3 regions of the Mesorhizobium sp. WSM4310 genome follow, and region 3 is predicted to be linked to each of the others. Evidence: riboswitches for the same ligand, from Rfam matches in the RefSeq annotation. Region 3 holds a riboswitch; each other region holds the start of a gene.
What was found. A riboswitch is a leader RNA that binds a small molecule or an ion and turns the genes downstream of it on or off. The one in region 3 is predicted to bind thiamine pyrophosphate.
Positions count from the first base shown of each region.

Region 1: linked by a shared signal. The riboswitch ahead of FJV80_RS30525 (YkoF family thiamine/hydroxymethylpyrimidine-binding protein) and the one ahead of thiC (phosphomethylpyrimidine synthase ThiC) in region 3 are both predicted to bind thiamine pyrophosphate.
Region 2: linked by a shared signal. The riboswitch ahead of thiB (thiamine ABC transporter substrate binding subunit) and the one ahead of thiC (phosphomethylpyrimidine synthase ThiC) in region 3 are both predicted to bind thiamine pyrophosphate.

Region 1 is NZ_VFTA01000045.1:17,926-23,310, reverse strand. It holds gene FJV80_RS30540 (ABC transporter substrate-binding protein) at 1-656, opposite strand, end outside; gene FJV80_RS30535 (ABC transporter ATP-binding protein) at 649-1,416, opposite strand; gene FJV80_RS30530 (ABC transporter permease) at 1,413-2,231, opposite strand; gene FJV80_RS30525 (YkoF family thiamine/hydroxymethylpyrimidine-binding protein) at 2,275-2,883, opposite strand; TPP riboswitch at 2,874-2,987, opposite strand; gene FJV80_RS30520 (hypothetical protein) at 2,982-3,275, shown strand; gene msrA (peptide-methionine (S)-S-oxide reductase MsrA) at 3,379-3,897, opposite strand; gene FJV80_RS30510 (glycosyltransferase family 39 protein) at 4,072-5,385, opposite strand, start outside.
Region 2 is NZ_VFTA01000014.1:38,446-43,830, forward strand. It holds gene thiQ (thiamine ABC transporter ATP-binding protein) at 1-308, opposite strand, end outside; gene thiP (thiamine/thiamine pyrophosphate ABC transporter permease) at 316-1,932, opposite strand; gene thiB (thiamine ABC transporter substrate binding subunit) at 2,179-3,177, opposite strand; TPP riboswitch at 3,221-3,335, opposite strand; gene FJV80_RS16775 (thiamine diphosphokinase) at 3,424-4,068, shown strand; gene FJV80_RS16780 (ABC-F family ATP-binding cassette domain-containing protein) at 4,070-5,385, shown strand, end outside.
Region 3 is NZ_VFTA01000048.1:28,044-33,428, reverse strand. It holds gene FJV80_RS31210 (hypothetical protein) at 1-228, opposite strand, end outside; gene FJV80_RS31205 (metallophosphoesterase) at 231-1,568, opposite strand; gene FJV80_RS31200 (hypothetical protein) at 2,060-2,323, shown strand; TPP riboswitch at 2,641-2,757, shown strand; gene thiC (phosphomethylpyrimidine synthase ThiC) at 2,861-4,696, shown strand; gene thiO (glycine oxidase ThiO) at 4,693-5,385, shown strand, end outside.

The DNA.
Region 1 (5,385 bases), on a different contig from region 3:
AGCGTCGTATGCTCGTCGGGCACGCCGTAGTCGGCATAGACGAAGCTGCGCTGCTTGATACCTTTGAGTTCGGCCTCGACGCCCTCCCAGGTCGAGACCTCGAGCGTGAAGTCGACAGAGCCATTGGCCAGCGCTTCATAGGCGGAAGTGCCGAGCGTCACCGTTTCGAAATTGCCCTTGCCGCCGTCATGGCGGATGATGGTCGAGATCAGTGCGTTTTCCCAGGCGCTGCCGAAACCGCCATAGGTCAGGCCGTCAAGGTCCTTCGGACTTTTGATCTCGCTGCGCGCCGCATTGAAGACCACGCGGCCGGTTTCCGACTGCACCACGGCGTAGACGGCCTTCAGGTCGGCCCCGGCGGTCTTCTGGGTGAACAGGCTGATGGTGCCGTTGATGCCGAAATCGGCAACGCGGTTGGCGACGAGCGTGCCGGCGCCGGTATCACCATAGGGCAAAATGTCGACCTCGAGGCCGGCCTCGCGGTAAAATCCCTTGTCGCGGGCGACGAACAGCCCGATGTGGTTGGTGTTGACAGTCCAGTCCAGCGCGACGGTGATTTTTTGCGTCGCGGCGAAGACACGGCTCGCTCCGGCGATCAGCGGAAGACCGCTGGCAAGGGTGAGCAGCAAAGCCTGCCGGCGTGTCAGATCAGTCATGGTCATGTCCTTTGGATGGTTGGGGGTTGAGCAAGATGTCGAGGATCTCGGCCTCGAGTGCGCCGGCCTGTTGCGCGGCGGCGCCGGTCGGATCGCGCGGACGCGGCAAGGGCACCGTGATCTCGCGCAACACACGGGCCGGGCGCGCCGACAGCACATAGATGCGGTCGGACAGGAACACCGCCTCGCGCACATCGTGGGTGATCAGCAGCGCCGTCCAGCGATGATGCCGCCACATCTGCTCGAGCCAGCGCTGCATGGCCGCGCGGGTCAGTGCGTCGAGCGCGCCAAACGGCTCGTCGAGCAAAAGCATGTCGCGCTCCTGCACCACGGTGCGCAAAAGCGCCGCGCGCTGGCGCATGCCGCCGGAAAGCTGTGCCGGAAAATGCCGCTCGAAGCCGGCGAGCCCGAACTCGGCAAGCAGCGGCGCGACCCGCGCCCGCGCCGCCTGGCGTCCGACGCCTTGCACTTCCAGCCCGAGTGTCGTGTTGTCGAGGATGCGCCGCCACGGCATCAGGGCGTCGCGCTGCGGCATGAATGCGAAATGCCGGCCATGGTCGTCGAGCGGCATGTCGTCGAACAACATCTCGCCTTCGCCATGCTCGGCACCCGTCAGAAGCTGGAACAGCGTCGACTTGCCGGCACCCGAAGGCCCAAGGATCGAGACGAATTCGCCGGCACCGACGCTGAGCGAAATGTCGGCGAGCACGTCGAGGCCGCCAAACGCCTTGCGCACATGCCGCAATTCGAGCCGGCTCATCGCCCCGGCCCCTTCCCTGCCGGCTGGCGGTCGATCCGTTCCCAGGGCATGGCGAGGCGCTGCAAGAGCGCCGTCAGCCCAAACAGGATCAGCGTGAGTGCGGCACTGACGCCGACCGCGGCCAGCACCAGATCGGGGCGGAAATTGTTCTTGGCGTTGAGCATGTAGATGCCTAGTCCCTTGGCCGCACCGGCATATTCGGCGAAGATGGCGCCGACCACGGCATAGGTGATGGATATCCGCAGGCCGGCGAAGAAATACGGCAGTGCCGAAGGCAGCCGCGCCAGAACGAAAACACGCCAGCACCCTGCCCCCATGGCGCGCAGCATCTGACCGATCTCCACCTCGGTCGCCTCGTAGCCCTGCACCAGAGCCACCAGCATCGGGAAGAAGGTGACCAGTGCCACCAGCATGATCTTCGGCGTCAAACCGAAGCCGAACCACAACACCACTAGCGGCGCGATGGCCACCAGCGGCAAGGTCTGGCTGACGATGAAGACAGGAAACAGCGCCCGCCGCAGCGGCTGGAAGAAGTCGACCAGCATAGACAGCGCGAAAGCGGCGCCGAGCGAGCAGGCAAAGCCCATCAGCGTGGCGCGGATGGTGGGAATGGCGTTGTCGATCAGCGCCTCGCGATTGAGCATTGCCTGTTCGAAGACGCGCGACGGCGCCGGCAGGATCGTCGGTTTGATGCCGGAATAATTTGCGTAGAGTTCCCAGGCCACGAGCAGCAACCCGACCGACATCACGGCCGGTGCTGCCTTGGCGAAGAGACCCGCGAGCTGCCGCGGGCGGCTTGACGACGATGAGACCAAGAGAGGATAACCTTGACGGCCGCGCGACGAAGGCGCGTTCTGTTCAGACAGCGGTGGGGCTGTTGGCGGAAACCGTGACGTCAAGGGTTACGTGGCCGGCGCCCGGCCCGAAGCGGCAGAAGGCTTCATTCAGCGCCGAAAAGATCGCGCCGGTATCGCCGCGCAGTTTGGTGCAGAAGTTCTTGGAGCGATCGTAGACGCCGGACTGTTTCAGGAAATCGATGCAGCCATAGATCTCATCCATGTGGTCGCCGGTGCCCATCACATAGAGCGAGAATTGCGCCGCCGCCGGCTGGCCGGTGGCAGCAGCATTGCGCACGACAGTGATGGCGGCTTCCTTGCGCGGCCCGAGCGGCCCGACAGGCCCGCCAAACGCGTCGGAGCGGCAGATCGGATCGTCCGGCTCGCCGGGACAGCCGCGCGAAATGGCGGCCGACAGCACGCAATGCTTGCCGCTCCGCGCCGCCGCCACGAACAGGTCGCGCAGCGCCGGGAACAACACTTCGGGTGGCCCGACCAGCAAGGTCGAGATGTCGTCGGTCTCGATACGGAGCCTGTCCCGGTAGGGGTCGAGCGCGCCGAGCGCGCCCAAGATGACACCGACGAAATCGTCGGCCATGGGATAAAGGGAAATCTGTGCGCCTGAAAACATCGCCCGCCTCGCTCCGCTGGTATTACCCAGATCAGCTTCTAGGGTCTGTGGGCTTGCCGCCCCCGTCTCAGCCCCGACCGTACGGAGCACCCCTGTGGATGAGCGCGTTAAAGCACCATTCCAACGGAAGGGGAAGCCGTTTTTTCAGCGCACCGGGCCAAAAGCGTTGCACCAGCAACACCGCAAACGCCATGGATGGGTCCGGCGGCAGCGGCCGGTCAGTGACTGTAGACCCGAGCACGCCGGCTTCGCCCGATACGGTCGATCCGGCAATTACCAACAGCACGACCATCGCGCCGGGCGACATGAACTCCGATGCGGATCGCAATTGCCCGACCAATCCGCAAGGCGCGCAGTCCGATGCCAACGGCAACGCGACGGCCCCACCGTGAACGACAACAACTGCGGCAAGTAAGTGATTGCCCAAACTGAAAAAGCCGCCGGACATCCGGCGGCTTTTCGATATCATTCCCAACGATGCTTTTTGCCCAATCGTTAGGATGCGGCCTTCTCGCGAACCGGCAGCTTCCAGCCCGGCCTGACGAAGTGGCAGGTGTAGCCGTTTGGATATTTCTCCAGATAGTCCTGATGCTCGGGCTCGGCATCCCAGAAGGCACTGGCCGGCGCGACTTCCGTGACGACCTTGCCTGGCCACAGGCCGGAGGCATCGACATCGGCAATGGTATCTTCGGCGACGAGCTTCTGCTCGTCGCTCGTATAGTAGATCGCCGAACGGTAGCTCAACCCGACATCATTGCCCTGGCGGTTGCGCGTCGTCGGGTCGTGGATCTGGAAAAAGCGCTCCAGCAGCGTGCGATAGCTGATCACTGCCGGATCGAAATTGATCTCGATGGCTTCGGCATGGGTGCCGTGGTTGCGATAGGTGGCGTTGGCCACATCGCCGCCACTATAGCCGACGCGCGTGGAGATGACGCCGGGATAGCGCCGTATCAGATCCTGCATGCCCCAGAAACAGCCACCGGCAAGCACTGCGCGTTCGGTCGAAGTCGCCATGTCACGTCTCCTCAAAAAGCAATTCCAGCTCATGCGAGCGTTTCCCGCCCGGAATTGCGCAGACAAAATTGGATTTCCCAATAGATGGGCATTGTCGTCCGCTTCGTCCAGTCGCGTGGAAACAACGCGGCCATGAACGAACGATATCACGACGCGATCGGGGATCGAACCGTTTCAGTTGGGCAGATGCCGGGTCGGGCTGTCGACGGCAAGCTGCGGATAGAGCGTGCCCGGCGGAATGGCAGCAAAGCTGATTGCCAAAGGCGGCGCCGTGCGCGACCAATTGAAAAGAACGGTCTTGACCGGGAGGTTGCCCAGCCATGTCCGCAACTGCGGCGGCACGCCATGTCCTCGCCAAACCATCAGCATGCCGTGGTCGCGCAAGCGCTGCCTGGTGATCCAGGGCGCCAACCGGGTGTCAAGATCGGTGAAGATCGACGGCTTGTCATAGGCATTGAGGCCAGCCAGCAAGGCCACCTGGGTATCGCCGCCGACAATGTCGAGCCGGCCGGGCGCCGCCGCGTGCCAGACCGCCTCGGCCTCGTCCGCGATCGGCTCCGCCGGCCAGCAGACGGCATCCAAGCGCCCCCGCACATTGCAGCCCGTCCAGCGCAGCGCAGCATAGGCGCCCGACACGGTGACGATGCAGAGGAACGCGCAGATCGCCAGCCTTCGCATCTCGATGGCGCCGAGCCGGTGGCCGAGGAAGGCCAGCACCGTGACACCGACAAGATTGTACATCGGCGCGCCCCAGGACTCGCCGGCGCCAATGAACAACGAGGCCACCATGATCAGGGTCCCCGGGCCGAGCCCCATCCACACGAGATAGACCAGAATGCTGCGCTCGACGGGCACTTCGGGGGCGGGCGAGCGCCGCAGCAGGCCTGATATCGCCAGCACCAGAAGAAGGCCGGAGAGTCCGGCCATCTGGACACCTATGTAATAAAGGCGCGCCCGGTGTTCGGCCACCCATTGGTCGCGGGCGGCGAAATAGGTCAGCGGCAGGAAATCGATGCGGTAGAGCGCGATGGCCAGCGGTGTGGCAACGGCGAGAAAAACGGCAAGGCCAAGCCATGGCCAGGGCGTCGCCAGCCGGCTGCGCGCGCGTGCGTCGCGCAACAGCCAGAGCGCGCCGAAGGCAAGCAGCAGGCCGGTAGAGAACTTGGCATAGAGCCCGACGCCCGACACCAGTCCAAGCGCCAGCCACCAGCCCGGCCCGCCGCCACGGCCGGCGCGCCAGAGCAGCCAGCAGATGGCCGCCCAGAACGGCATCTGCGCGTAGTCATGATTGAATTGCGGGGTCGGCCAGCCGAAGAAATAGAGCGACGGCATCAAAAGCACGGCGGCCAGCGCACGGCTTTGCCCGAGCATGTCGCGGGCCAGCAGGTAGACCAGGACGAAGGTCGACGAGATCGTCAGCTGGGCAACCAGATATTGCGGCCAGCGGAACGATCCGGTCAGAAGATGGCTGGTTTCGAGCAGCCAGCC
Region 2 (5,385 bases), on a different contig from region 3:
GAGCGGCCGAGCCCGACATTCTGCTCGACGGAGAGATGCGCAAAAAGGTTGTTTTCCTGAAACACCATCGACACCGGCCGCGCAGCCGGAGGATCGGCGCCGACATCGACACCGCCGATCACCACACGGCCTGACCGCGGCGTCTCGAAGCCGGCGACGAGGTTGAGCAGGGTCGACTTGCCCGAACCGCTCGGCCCCATGATGGCGGTGATTTCCGCCGCCGCGAAGGCGACATCGAAGGTGAGCGGCAACTCGCCATAGCTGAACGAGACCTTGTCCAGCCGCACCGGAACACCCTTCCCTCTCATCCCCCCGTCAGACATTGCAGACCTTGTCTCTTCCCAGCCAGTCAGCCGCCAGCACCAGGGCGAGGCAAACGAGGCCAAGCAACAGCGCCAGGCCGGCGGCGTCCTCGGTGCGGTAGCTGCCCATGCGCGCCAGGAGAAGGTAAGGCAAGGTCTGCACGGAATCACTGCCGAACAGTGCGATGACGCCGAGATCGCCGAGCGACAGCGCCATGGCGAAGGCGAAGGCAGTGGCGAGCGGCCGCCGCAATGACGGCCAGTCGACCAGCCGCAGCCTCGCCCAGCCGGAAATGCCGAGCTGCGCGCAGAGCCGTTCGTGGCGCTCGCTCGCCGCGTCATAGGCGGGACGGACGGCCCGCAGCGCGAAAGGCATAGCCATGACCGCGTTGACGGTGACGACCATGACCGGGGCGATGGCAAAGACATCGCCGGCATGGCGCAGCAGGAGGAACCAGCCGGCTCCGATGACGATCGGCGGCACGACCAGCACAAAACCGGCGCCGGTATCCGTGGCATGTTCGAGCAGTGTTCCTGGACTGGAGCGGCGGTTCAACGCGAGTGCCCGCCGCGCCATGGTCAGCGCCAGCGACAGCATCACCGAAAGCAGCGCCGACAGGAAAGCCAGCACCACACTGGTCAGCGTCGCCTGCCGGACTGTGGCCTCGCCGGCGAGCCGGCCGAGATCGGCGCCCAAGCCTGCCGAGACGGTCGCGGCCATCGGTCCGACAACGAACAGCAGCGCCAGCACGATGAGCACGGCGTTGAGTGACGCCTCGGTCGTATTGACGGAGAGATAACGGCGCGCCGCCACCGGCAGGTTGGTGTCGCCGACGACATTGGCGCCAAGCCGCGTCAATGCCAGCACCATGACAAAGGTCAGCGCGATCTGCAGCAAGGTCAGGGCGACCGCCCGCGCCGGGTCGAAATCGAAGCGCAGTGCCTGGTAGATGCCGACCTCCAGCGTCGTCGCGGCCGGGCCGCCGCCGAGCGTCAACACGATGGTGAAGGAGGTGATGCAGAGCATGAAGACCAGCCCGGCGACACCCGGCAGAGCGGCGCGCAGCGTCGGCCATTCGATCAGCCGGAAGGCCGGCCGCGCCGCCATGCCGAGCTGGCTTGCCAGCCGCCACTGGTCGGCGGGAATGGTCTGCAGCGCCTCGAGGAACAGGCGGGTCGCCAACGGCAGGTTGAAGAAGACGTGGGCCACGAGAATGCCGGACAAGCCATAGATGCCTGGCCAACCCTGGCCGCCGACGGCGCTGAACAGCCCGGCGAAATAGCCGGCACGGCCGTACAGCGCCAGTATGCCAAGCGCCGCGACGATCGCCGGCAGCGCCAGAGGCACGGCGAAGAGCTGCAGGATGAAGGCGCGGCCGAAGAAACGCGGATGCCGCGACAGGGCGCGCGCCACCACCAGCGCCGGGATGACCGAAAGCAGGGTCGAGAGGGTGGCCTGCCAGAGCGTGAAGCGCACAACGCGCAGCAGATAGGGATCGAAGGCCGCCCAGGCGCCCGAGAAATCGTGAGCGCCTTCGACAAGCAGCCCGGCAAATGCGCCGCCGATCAGCAGCGTGATCGCGCCGAGCGCAATGACGCCAGCGCTGGCGCGAGGATCAGCGCGTTGCACGATCGACCGCCAGTCTCCGCATAGCGACACTTATAGAAGGTTGCGTTCCTTGGCGCCCCCCTCTGTCCTGCCGGACATCTCCCCCACAAGGGGGGAGATTGGCTGTTTCAGCGCCTCGCTCATACCTATAGCGTCGGCGATTGGCGAAATCACCGATAGCATTCGATCTCCCCCCTTGTGGGGGAGATGTCCGGCAGGACAGAGGGGGGCGCCGTAGAGCACTCATCTTTCGATCATATGGCCAAACTATTTGCTCATCACCGCCAGCCATTCATCCACCCAGGCCTTGCGATTGGCGGCGACCTCCTCGGGGCTGAACAGCAGGGTCTTGGTCGGCTTGACCAGTTTGTCGAAGGCCGGGTTGAGCGGCTTGTCGGTCTTGCCGGCCGGGAACATCCAGTTGGTCTCGGGGATCGCGTCCTGGAATTTCGGCCCGGTCATGAAGGCGATGAATTTTGCCGCCAGCGGGTTCTTGGCTCCGGTCGTGGTGATGCCCGCGACTTCGATCTGCAGATATTCGCCTTCCTCGAAAGAAGCGGCCTGGTAGCGCTGCGTGTTCTCGGCGACCATGTGATAGGCCGGCGAGGTCGTGTAGGACAGCACCATCGGCGCCTCGCCCTTGGTGAACAGGCCATAGGCCTCGCTCCAGCCCGGCGTCACGGTCAGCACCTTCGTCTTGAGCTTGGCCCAGGCTTCCGGCGCCTTGTCGCCATAGACCGACTTCACCCACAACAGCAGGCCGAGACCCGGCGTCGAGGTGCGCGGATCCTGGATGACGATCTTGTCATCGGCACTGCCTTCGACCAGTTCCTTCAGGCTCTTCGGCGGCGTTTTCAGTTTTTCGGTGTCGTAGACGACGGCGAAGTAGCCGTAGTCGAAGGGAACAAAAGTATCGTCGCTCCAGCCACCCGGCACATTGATATCGGAGACCGCGCCATGCGGGGCAAACAAACCGCTGGCCTTGGCATCGGCGGTGAGATTGGTGTCGAGGCCGAGCACGATATCGGCCTTGGTCGACGCGCCTTCGAGCTTGACGCGGTTGAGCAGGGCCACACCATCGGCGACCGAGACGAACTCGACGTCGCAGCCGCATTCGGCCTCGAATTCCTTCTTCACCACCGGGCCTGGGCCCCAGTCGGCGGTGAAGCTCTCATAGGTGTAGACGGTGAGCTTGTCCTTGGCCAAGGCCGGCCCGGACAGCGCCACGGCCATGGTCGAGACAAGAGCGTATAAAAGCGTGCGCATCGGCGCCTCCTTCGTTCGAATTGAAAGGAATTGAGGCGTCGGACTATCCGAAACGTCTAATCCCTCCGCCGGTACAAACCGGATCAGGTTCAGCGGGTTGGCGAGACTGCCTCTCAGCCGGTCCGCGAAGATCGCGTCCGGCACCCCGTTAGAGCGTTTTGACACATAGGCCGGGTCGGGGAACCGCGCAAGTGGCAGTTTGCCGGCCTTCCGTTTCCGCTGCCGGGCTGGTACAGGCCACCAGATATGAGCACATTCACCATTCTGCTTGGCGGCGATCTCATCCGCACGCCCCGGCTCGACCGCCAGGTCGGAGGCTCGCGCGTCATTGCCGCCGACGCCGGCATCGGCCATGCGCGGCTTCTGGGTCTTGTGCCTGAATTGTGGGTGGGCGATTTCGATTCCGTGCCGGCCGACCTGCCTGACGATCTCGCCGCCGTGCCGCGCCGGACCTTTCCGGCGGAGAAGGACAAGACCGACGGCGAACTGGCCATCGCCGCCGCACGCGAGCGCGGCGCGACCAGCCTGGTGCTGGCGGGCGCGTTCGGCGGCAAGCGCGCCGACCACGCTTTCCTGCATCTGGCGCTCGCCCTGCGCCTGGCCGAGGCCGGAACGGAGGTGCTGTTGACCAGCGGCGCGCAGGAAGGCGTACCCTTGGCGTTGGGAACGGCCGGCTTCGACTATGCCGACGGCACGCTGTTTTCGATCCTCGGCTTTTCCGAACTTGTCGGCCTGACCGTCACCGGCGCCAAATGGCCGCTCGACCAGGTCGAGGTGGCCTTCGGTTCGTCGCTGACCATTTCCAACGAGGTCAAGGGCCGCCTCGAAATCGCGCTCGGCCACGGCCGCGCGCTGCTGCTCGCGCATCCGTATCCACTACCTGAAAGCTGACATGGCCCCGCCCCTTCTCAATCTCGACGGGATAAAACTGACCTTTGGCGGCGCACCGCTGCTCGACGGCGCCGCCTTGACCGCTTCGGCTGGTGACAAGATCGCGCTGGTCGGCCGCAACGGGTCCGGCAAATCGACGCTGCTCAAGATCGCCGCCGGCCTGATCGAGCCGCAGGATGGCGAGGTGTTCCGCCAGCCCTCGGCAACCGTCCGCTATCTGCCGCAGATGCCCGACATGGAAGGTTTCGCCAGCGTGCGCGCCTATGTCGAGGCGGGGCTTGGGCCAGCCGACGATCCTTACCGCGCCTCCTATCTGATGGAGCATCTTGGTCTCACCGGCGAGGAACGGCCGGGCGATCTCTCAGGCGGCGAGGCCAGGCGCGCGGCCCTGGCCCGTGTCATGGCGCCGGAGCCTGATATTCTGTTGCTTGACGAGCCGACCAACCATCTTGACCTGTCGGTCATCGAATGGCTGGAAGAAGAGCTCGTGCGCACCTCCTCGGCGCTCATCGTCATCTCGCACGACCGCCGTTTCCTCGAGCGCGTGTCGCGCGCCACCGTCTGGCTGGACCGTGGCCAGACCCGCAGGCTGGACAAGGGCTTTGGCCATTTCGAGGAATGGCGCGACCAGGTGCTGGAAGAGGAAGAGCGCGAGCAGCACAAGCTTGGCCGCCAGATCGTGCGCGAGGAGCACTGGCTGCGCTATGGCGTGACCGCACGCCGCAAGCGCAACATGCGCCGCTTGGGCGAGCTGCAGACCATGCGCCAGCGTTTCCGCGGCCATCGCGGCGCCGAAGGCACCGCGACCATGGTGGCGAGCGACGCCGCCGAATCCGGCAAGCTGGTGATCGAAGCCAAGAACATCGAGAAGAGCTTTGGCGACCTCACCGTGGTCAAGGGCTTCTCGACCCGCATCCAGCGCGGCGACCGCGTCGGCCTCGTCGGACCGAACGGCGCCGGCAAGACGACGCTTTTGAAGATGCTGACTGGCGAATTGGCGCCGGATGCCGGCTCGGTGCGGCTCGGCACCAATCTGGAAATCGCCACGCTCGACCAGAAGCGCGAGGCGGTCGATCCGCAGGAGACGCTGGCGCAGTACCTCACCGATGGGCGCGGCGAGAACCTTGTCATCAATGGCGAGCAGCGCCATGTCGTCTCCTACATGAAGGATTTCCTGTTCAAGCCGGAGCAGGCGCGCACACCGGTGCGCGAACTGTCCGGCGGCGAGCGGGCGCGGCTGATCCTGGCGCGCGTGCTGGCGCGGCCGGCGAACCTCCTGGTACTCGACGAGCCGACCAACGATCTCGACATGGAGAC
Region 3 (5,385 bases):
GAAGAAGACGCCATACCAAGCGAGCTTGCCGACTTGGTCCGAGAGACTTTTGTCTTCAAGAATATGGACTGTGGAAAGCGAGCGAAGAATGCTGGTCTTGCCGCTGCCTCTCGTCCCTGCGACGAAGACCGGCTTGGCGGCGGCAGAAATCAACGCCGACTTCTGACTGAACCACAGTATCGGGCGGCTTTCGTACTCGATCCTGTTGGGGCCGAACGGATTCTCCATCGCTATTCGTCCCTTACCTTAATGCGCCAAGCCGAGTTTGCCTTGGTGAGGCCGTCTATCTCGATGAAGCGCGCCGCTTGGAGCATCAGAAGAGAGTCTTCCAGATCTAGCCCGAGCTCGGCGGAGGCAGCAATCTCAGTGATCTCGTCCCAGAAGAGTAACCCATTCCCGCGCCTGGTGGCATGGTCGCGCAGTCGGCGCAGCAGGTCAAACGTGTCGTTGTTCAGAAAGGCCTTGCCGTTGGACATGGTCGAAATAAAGCAATGTTCGCCTTCCATGACCGTCCCGTCGGCGACATTGGTGCGGTAGGGTATAAGTCGGATGCCGACGAGCTCTCCCTGATCGGTCGTGAAGAAGACGAGCTCATTGAAACCTGACTGTATCTCTGGTGCTGAGATGCAGATCAATTTGCCGTCCGGAAACCTTGGATCGTTGACGATCTCGACCGGATCAGCATGTATGTGTCCATGCAGGTAGACGATAGGCTTGTTGCCCTGCAGCAGCTGAGTTCTGACAAATCCGCTGTTGAGCATCTCCGCGTATGGCGTAATGCGCGGAGTCTTTTGTGGCAGCAGATTGTGATGGCCGATTATGATGCCGTAACGCATGTCGGGCTGCTGGAGCAATTCCTGTAGGCCTGCAAGCATCTCACGCGAGATGTATGGCGTGTCCATCTGACCGTAATACTCGTCGTCGGACGCCTCCTTGTCTGGATCGCTGGGAGGTGTCGCGGGCGAATGTCCCGAGATGTCCGGCGAGCCGAGATCTAGAGGCTCTGTAGAAGGACTGAGTGCCTCGAGACGATCACGAAGGAACGCGGGAAGGTTTTGAAGCTCCCAACTGCCTATCGCTGTGTTGACGAGGATGAAGTTTGCGCCTGCGGATCCTGTCGGAAGTCTGAAGTGCACGGGTTGGTCCACGGGAACGGTCTGCCAACCCAAGCGGGCGGCTAAACTCGCCATTTCGCTGAATTTCTCAGTCGGTCCAAGTTCGCGCGCGTCATCACGGTTCACATCGTGATTTCCCGGTACGAATATCAACGGAAGCGCCTTTGAACTGCGTCCCTGTGCGCGGCAGAGCAACGTGAAATGCTGGAATGCCGAAGCAATGAAGGTCTTGTCGCCACGGCTCGTGAAATCCCCCATGAAGGCGATCGAATCCAAGGGCTTCGAAGTCGTCAGCCGCCGAAGTTTCGTCAAGACGGCACGCAGCGAAGACGCGCGTAGCTTCTGCGTTATTTTCGGAGCGAACTTGCTATCCTTGGCATCGATGTTGCTAGAGGAAGGATGCCAGTCCGGATAGTGAATATCGCCTACTTGAAGGATTCGCACCCGCCGCATAACTCGCCCCCCTGCCGAGAGCCATAGACTAATCCGTTCGCTTTTGCCAAGCGCGAACGATCATCCGCAGTGTCCTTAACGAGGTAGCCTGCACTTTTCGAGAATTGCCACGGCGGCTATTTTTCGGCTGTGAAGCACACGAGACCCGTGACGTGAGACCCAGTTGCTCAATGCCCAGTTGCTCAATGAGCTTTCTTACGAATAAGGGAGAATTTCCGCGGCCGGACTATCTCTGAGCGAGCGTGCATGACTGCCAACGGAAGGTCTTGCACGCACCCTTGCGATCTTGAGCAATGGTCGCCATGACTTTCTTCTTGCAGGCTTTTGAGTGGCCCAGCCTGCGATCACCAGACCCCACCGATTCTAAAGAGCGTGGCAGATGGGATAGTCGAGGTTGCCCGTGCACAGTCACGCTCAGGGCTTGCGCCGCCCAGAGGACACGCTGAAAAGGCAGATTGGGGCGCAAGCACGCCATTCACGAGAGGTTCGACATGAAGACCATGCAAGAAAAAGACATTCCGGCATTCGTACAAGCAGTTGTGGACGCCGGCTGCAAAATTTGCGCGATTGGCAACTTGGGATACGTCTTTGGCGATGCTGATTTCACGCCAGCGCAACGGAGGGCCGTCGAGCCACAGCTGCGTAGGATTGCTGAAATCTACGGCGAACGCGATCATCTCATGAACGAGATAGCTGTATATCTGCGGTCGATCGGACGCCATGTCGAGGTTGAGCCGAAGACAGGTATTTCCTGATGGCCGTGATCGCGAGAAGCCGTCTTCCAACCTCTGAATCCTAAAGGAGGTGACCCCCAAGGCCGTTCGTCACCTTCGACCAGAATAACCACATCCGTGACCGCCTGAGCTACTTGGTCGATACGCGCACATGGCCAATACAGTTTCTCCATCCTTCACGAAGCGAATGAGGCTTTGGCCATTCAGCCCCGGTCTACGGGGCGTGACTTGTCCCCGATGCATGCGCGAGCTCTCCGCCCGGCTGGCCGCCGGTCGTCGCCACCGGCCGAAGGCGCCCGAATGCGCTTGACAAGATAGCGTCAGCCCGTTCAACCTAAGGCATTCACCAGGGGAGTCCCGGCAAGGGGCTGAGATACTGCTGGCTTTCGCGGCGCAGTGACCCGTTGAACCTGATCCAGTTCATACTGGCGTAGGGACGGTGCAAGCGCTTTGCGGGAGTTTACGCCCGAGGTCCTGTTGCAGCAGGTCTACAGAAGCGTCTTTTCATCCTTCCGGCACAGAACTGGGTCTCCAATGCATGAGCAAAGGAGCCTCACGATGAATGCCCTCACCCCCGCCGTATCGACGGGACCACTGCCCGCCTCGCGGAAAATCCACAAGCCCGGCGTCCTCTACCCGCAGATCAGGGTGCCGATGCGCGAGATTTCCGTCCATCCGACGGCCGGCGAACCGCCCGTCACCGTCTACGATCCGTCCGGCCCCTACACCGATCCATCAGTCGAAACCAGCATCGAAAAAGGCCTTGCCCGGCTTCGCCACGAATGGGTCACGGCGCGTGGCGATGTCGAAGCCTATGACGGCCGCCACGTCCGGCCGGAAGACAATGGATTCGCCACCGGCGAGCGCCTGACACCGGAATTTCCGATACGCAATCGGCCGCTCAAGGCCAAGCAGGGCAAGGCGGTGACCCAACTTGCCTATGCGCGCGCCGGCATCATCACGCCAGAAATGGAGTTCGTAGCCATCCGCGAGAATCTCGGCCGCGAGGTGATGCGCGGCAAGCTGCAACGCGACGGCGAAGCCTTCGGCGCGGCGATCCCAGATTTCGTCACACCCGAATTCGTGCGCGACGAGGTGGCGCGCGGGCGCGCAATCATTCCCGCCAACATCAATCATCCCGAGAGCGAGCCGATGATCATCGGTCGCAATTTTCTGGTCAAGATCAACGCCAACATCGGTAACTCGGCTGTCACATCGTCGATGGCCGAAGAGGTCGAAAAAATGGTCTGGGCTATCCGCTGGGGCGCGGACACGGTGATGGACCTGTCGACCGGCCGCAACATCCACAACATCCGCGACTGGATCGTGCGCAATGCGCCGGTGCCGATCGGTACGGTGCCGCTCTATCAGGCGCTGGAAAAGGTCAACGGCATCGCCGAGGATCTGAACTGGGAGGTCTACCGCGACACGCTGATCGAGCAGGCCGAGCAAGGCGTCGACTATTTCACCATCCACGCCGGCGTGCGGCTGCACTACATCCCGCTGACCGTCGACCGGGTCACGGGCATCGTCTCGCGCGGCGGCTCGATCATGGCCAAATGGTGCCTGCACCATCACCGGGAGAGCTTCCTCTACGAGCATTTCGAGGAGATCTGCGACATCGCCAGAGCCTATGACGTCTCCTTCTCGCTCGGCGACGGCCTTCGTCCCGGTTCAATCGCCGATGCGAACGACGCGGCGCAATTCGCCGAACTGGAAACACTTGGAGAACTCACCAAGATTGCCTGGGCAAAGGACTGCCAGGTGATGATCGAAGGCCCGGGCCATGTCCCCATGCACAAGATCAAGCAGAACATGGACAAGCAGCTCGCAGTGTGCGGTGAGGCGCCGTTCTACACGTTGGGGCCGCTGACGACCGACATCGCGCCGGGCTATGACCACATCACCTCAGGGATAGGTGCCGCCATGATAGGCTGGTTCGGCACCGCAATGCTTTGCTACGTCACGCCGAAAGAGCATCTCGGCCTTCCCGACCGCAACGACGTCAAGATTGGCGTGATCACCTACAAGATAGCCGCCCATGCAGCCGATCTGGCGAAGGGCCATCCGGCAGCGAAAACCAGGGATGATGCCCTTTCGCGCGCGCGCTTCGAGTTCCGCTGGGAGGACCAGTTCAACCTGTCGCTCGACCCCGAAACCGCACGGTCCTTCCACGACCAGACCTTGCCCAAGGAGGCGCACAAGCTGGCACATTTTTGTTCGATGTGCGGGCCGAAATTCTGCTCCATGCGCATTTCCCACGACATCCGTGCCGAGGCCCAGAAGGAAGGCATGGCGGCAATGGCGGCAAAATACCGGGAGGGCGGCGATCTCTACATGCAGGCGGACGAGACTGGCGTACCGGTCGTGCCAGAGGCTCCCAAACCATCATGAGGGTGCTCGTCAAAGGGGCCGGCGTTGCCGGCCTCACCGTCGCTTTCGAACTCGCCGCCCGCGGCGCGACGGTCACCGTCGCCGAGATGCGGCATGGCCTTGGTGGCAACGCGTCGTGGTTCGCCGGCGGCATGCTGGCGCCATGGTGCGAGCGCGAAAGCGCGGAGCAGCCGGTGCTGGATCTCGGACGCGATGCTGCCGACTGGTGGGATGCGGTGCTGTCGGGTCAGGTGACACGGGCCGGGACATTGGTCGTGGCCGCGCCGCGTGATGCCGGTGAGCTTGACCGGTTCGCCAGTCGCACGTCAGGGCATCGGCGCGTCGATGAAAACGAAATTGCGCTCCTGGAACCCGACCTCGCCGGCCGCTTCCGGCGTGGATTGCTCTTCCCCGACGAGGCTCACCTCGACCCACGCCCGGCGATGGCGGCACTTCATGACAAGCTTGCGACCATGGGTGTCAAATTCCACTTCGGCTGCGACGCCCGGCCTGTTTCGGGATTCGCCCGTCAGATAGACTGCATGGGAATGGCAGCGGCCGATGACAGGCTGCGCGGTGTTCGCGGCGAAATGCTGATCCTTCGCACGCCTGATGTCTCGCTGTCGCGGCCGGTCCGTTTGCTTCATCCACGCTTTCCGCTTTATGCCGTGCCGCGCACCGATCACCGTTTCATGATCGGAGCGACGATG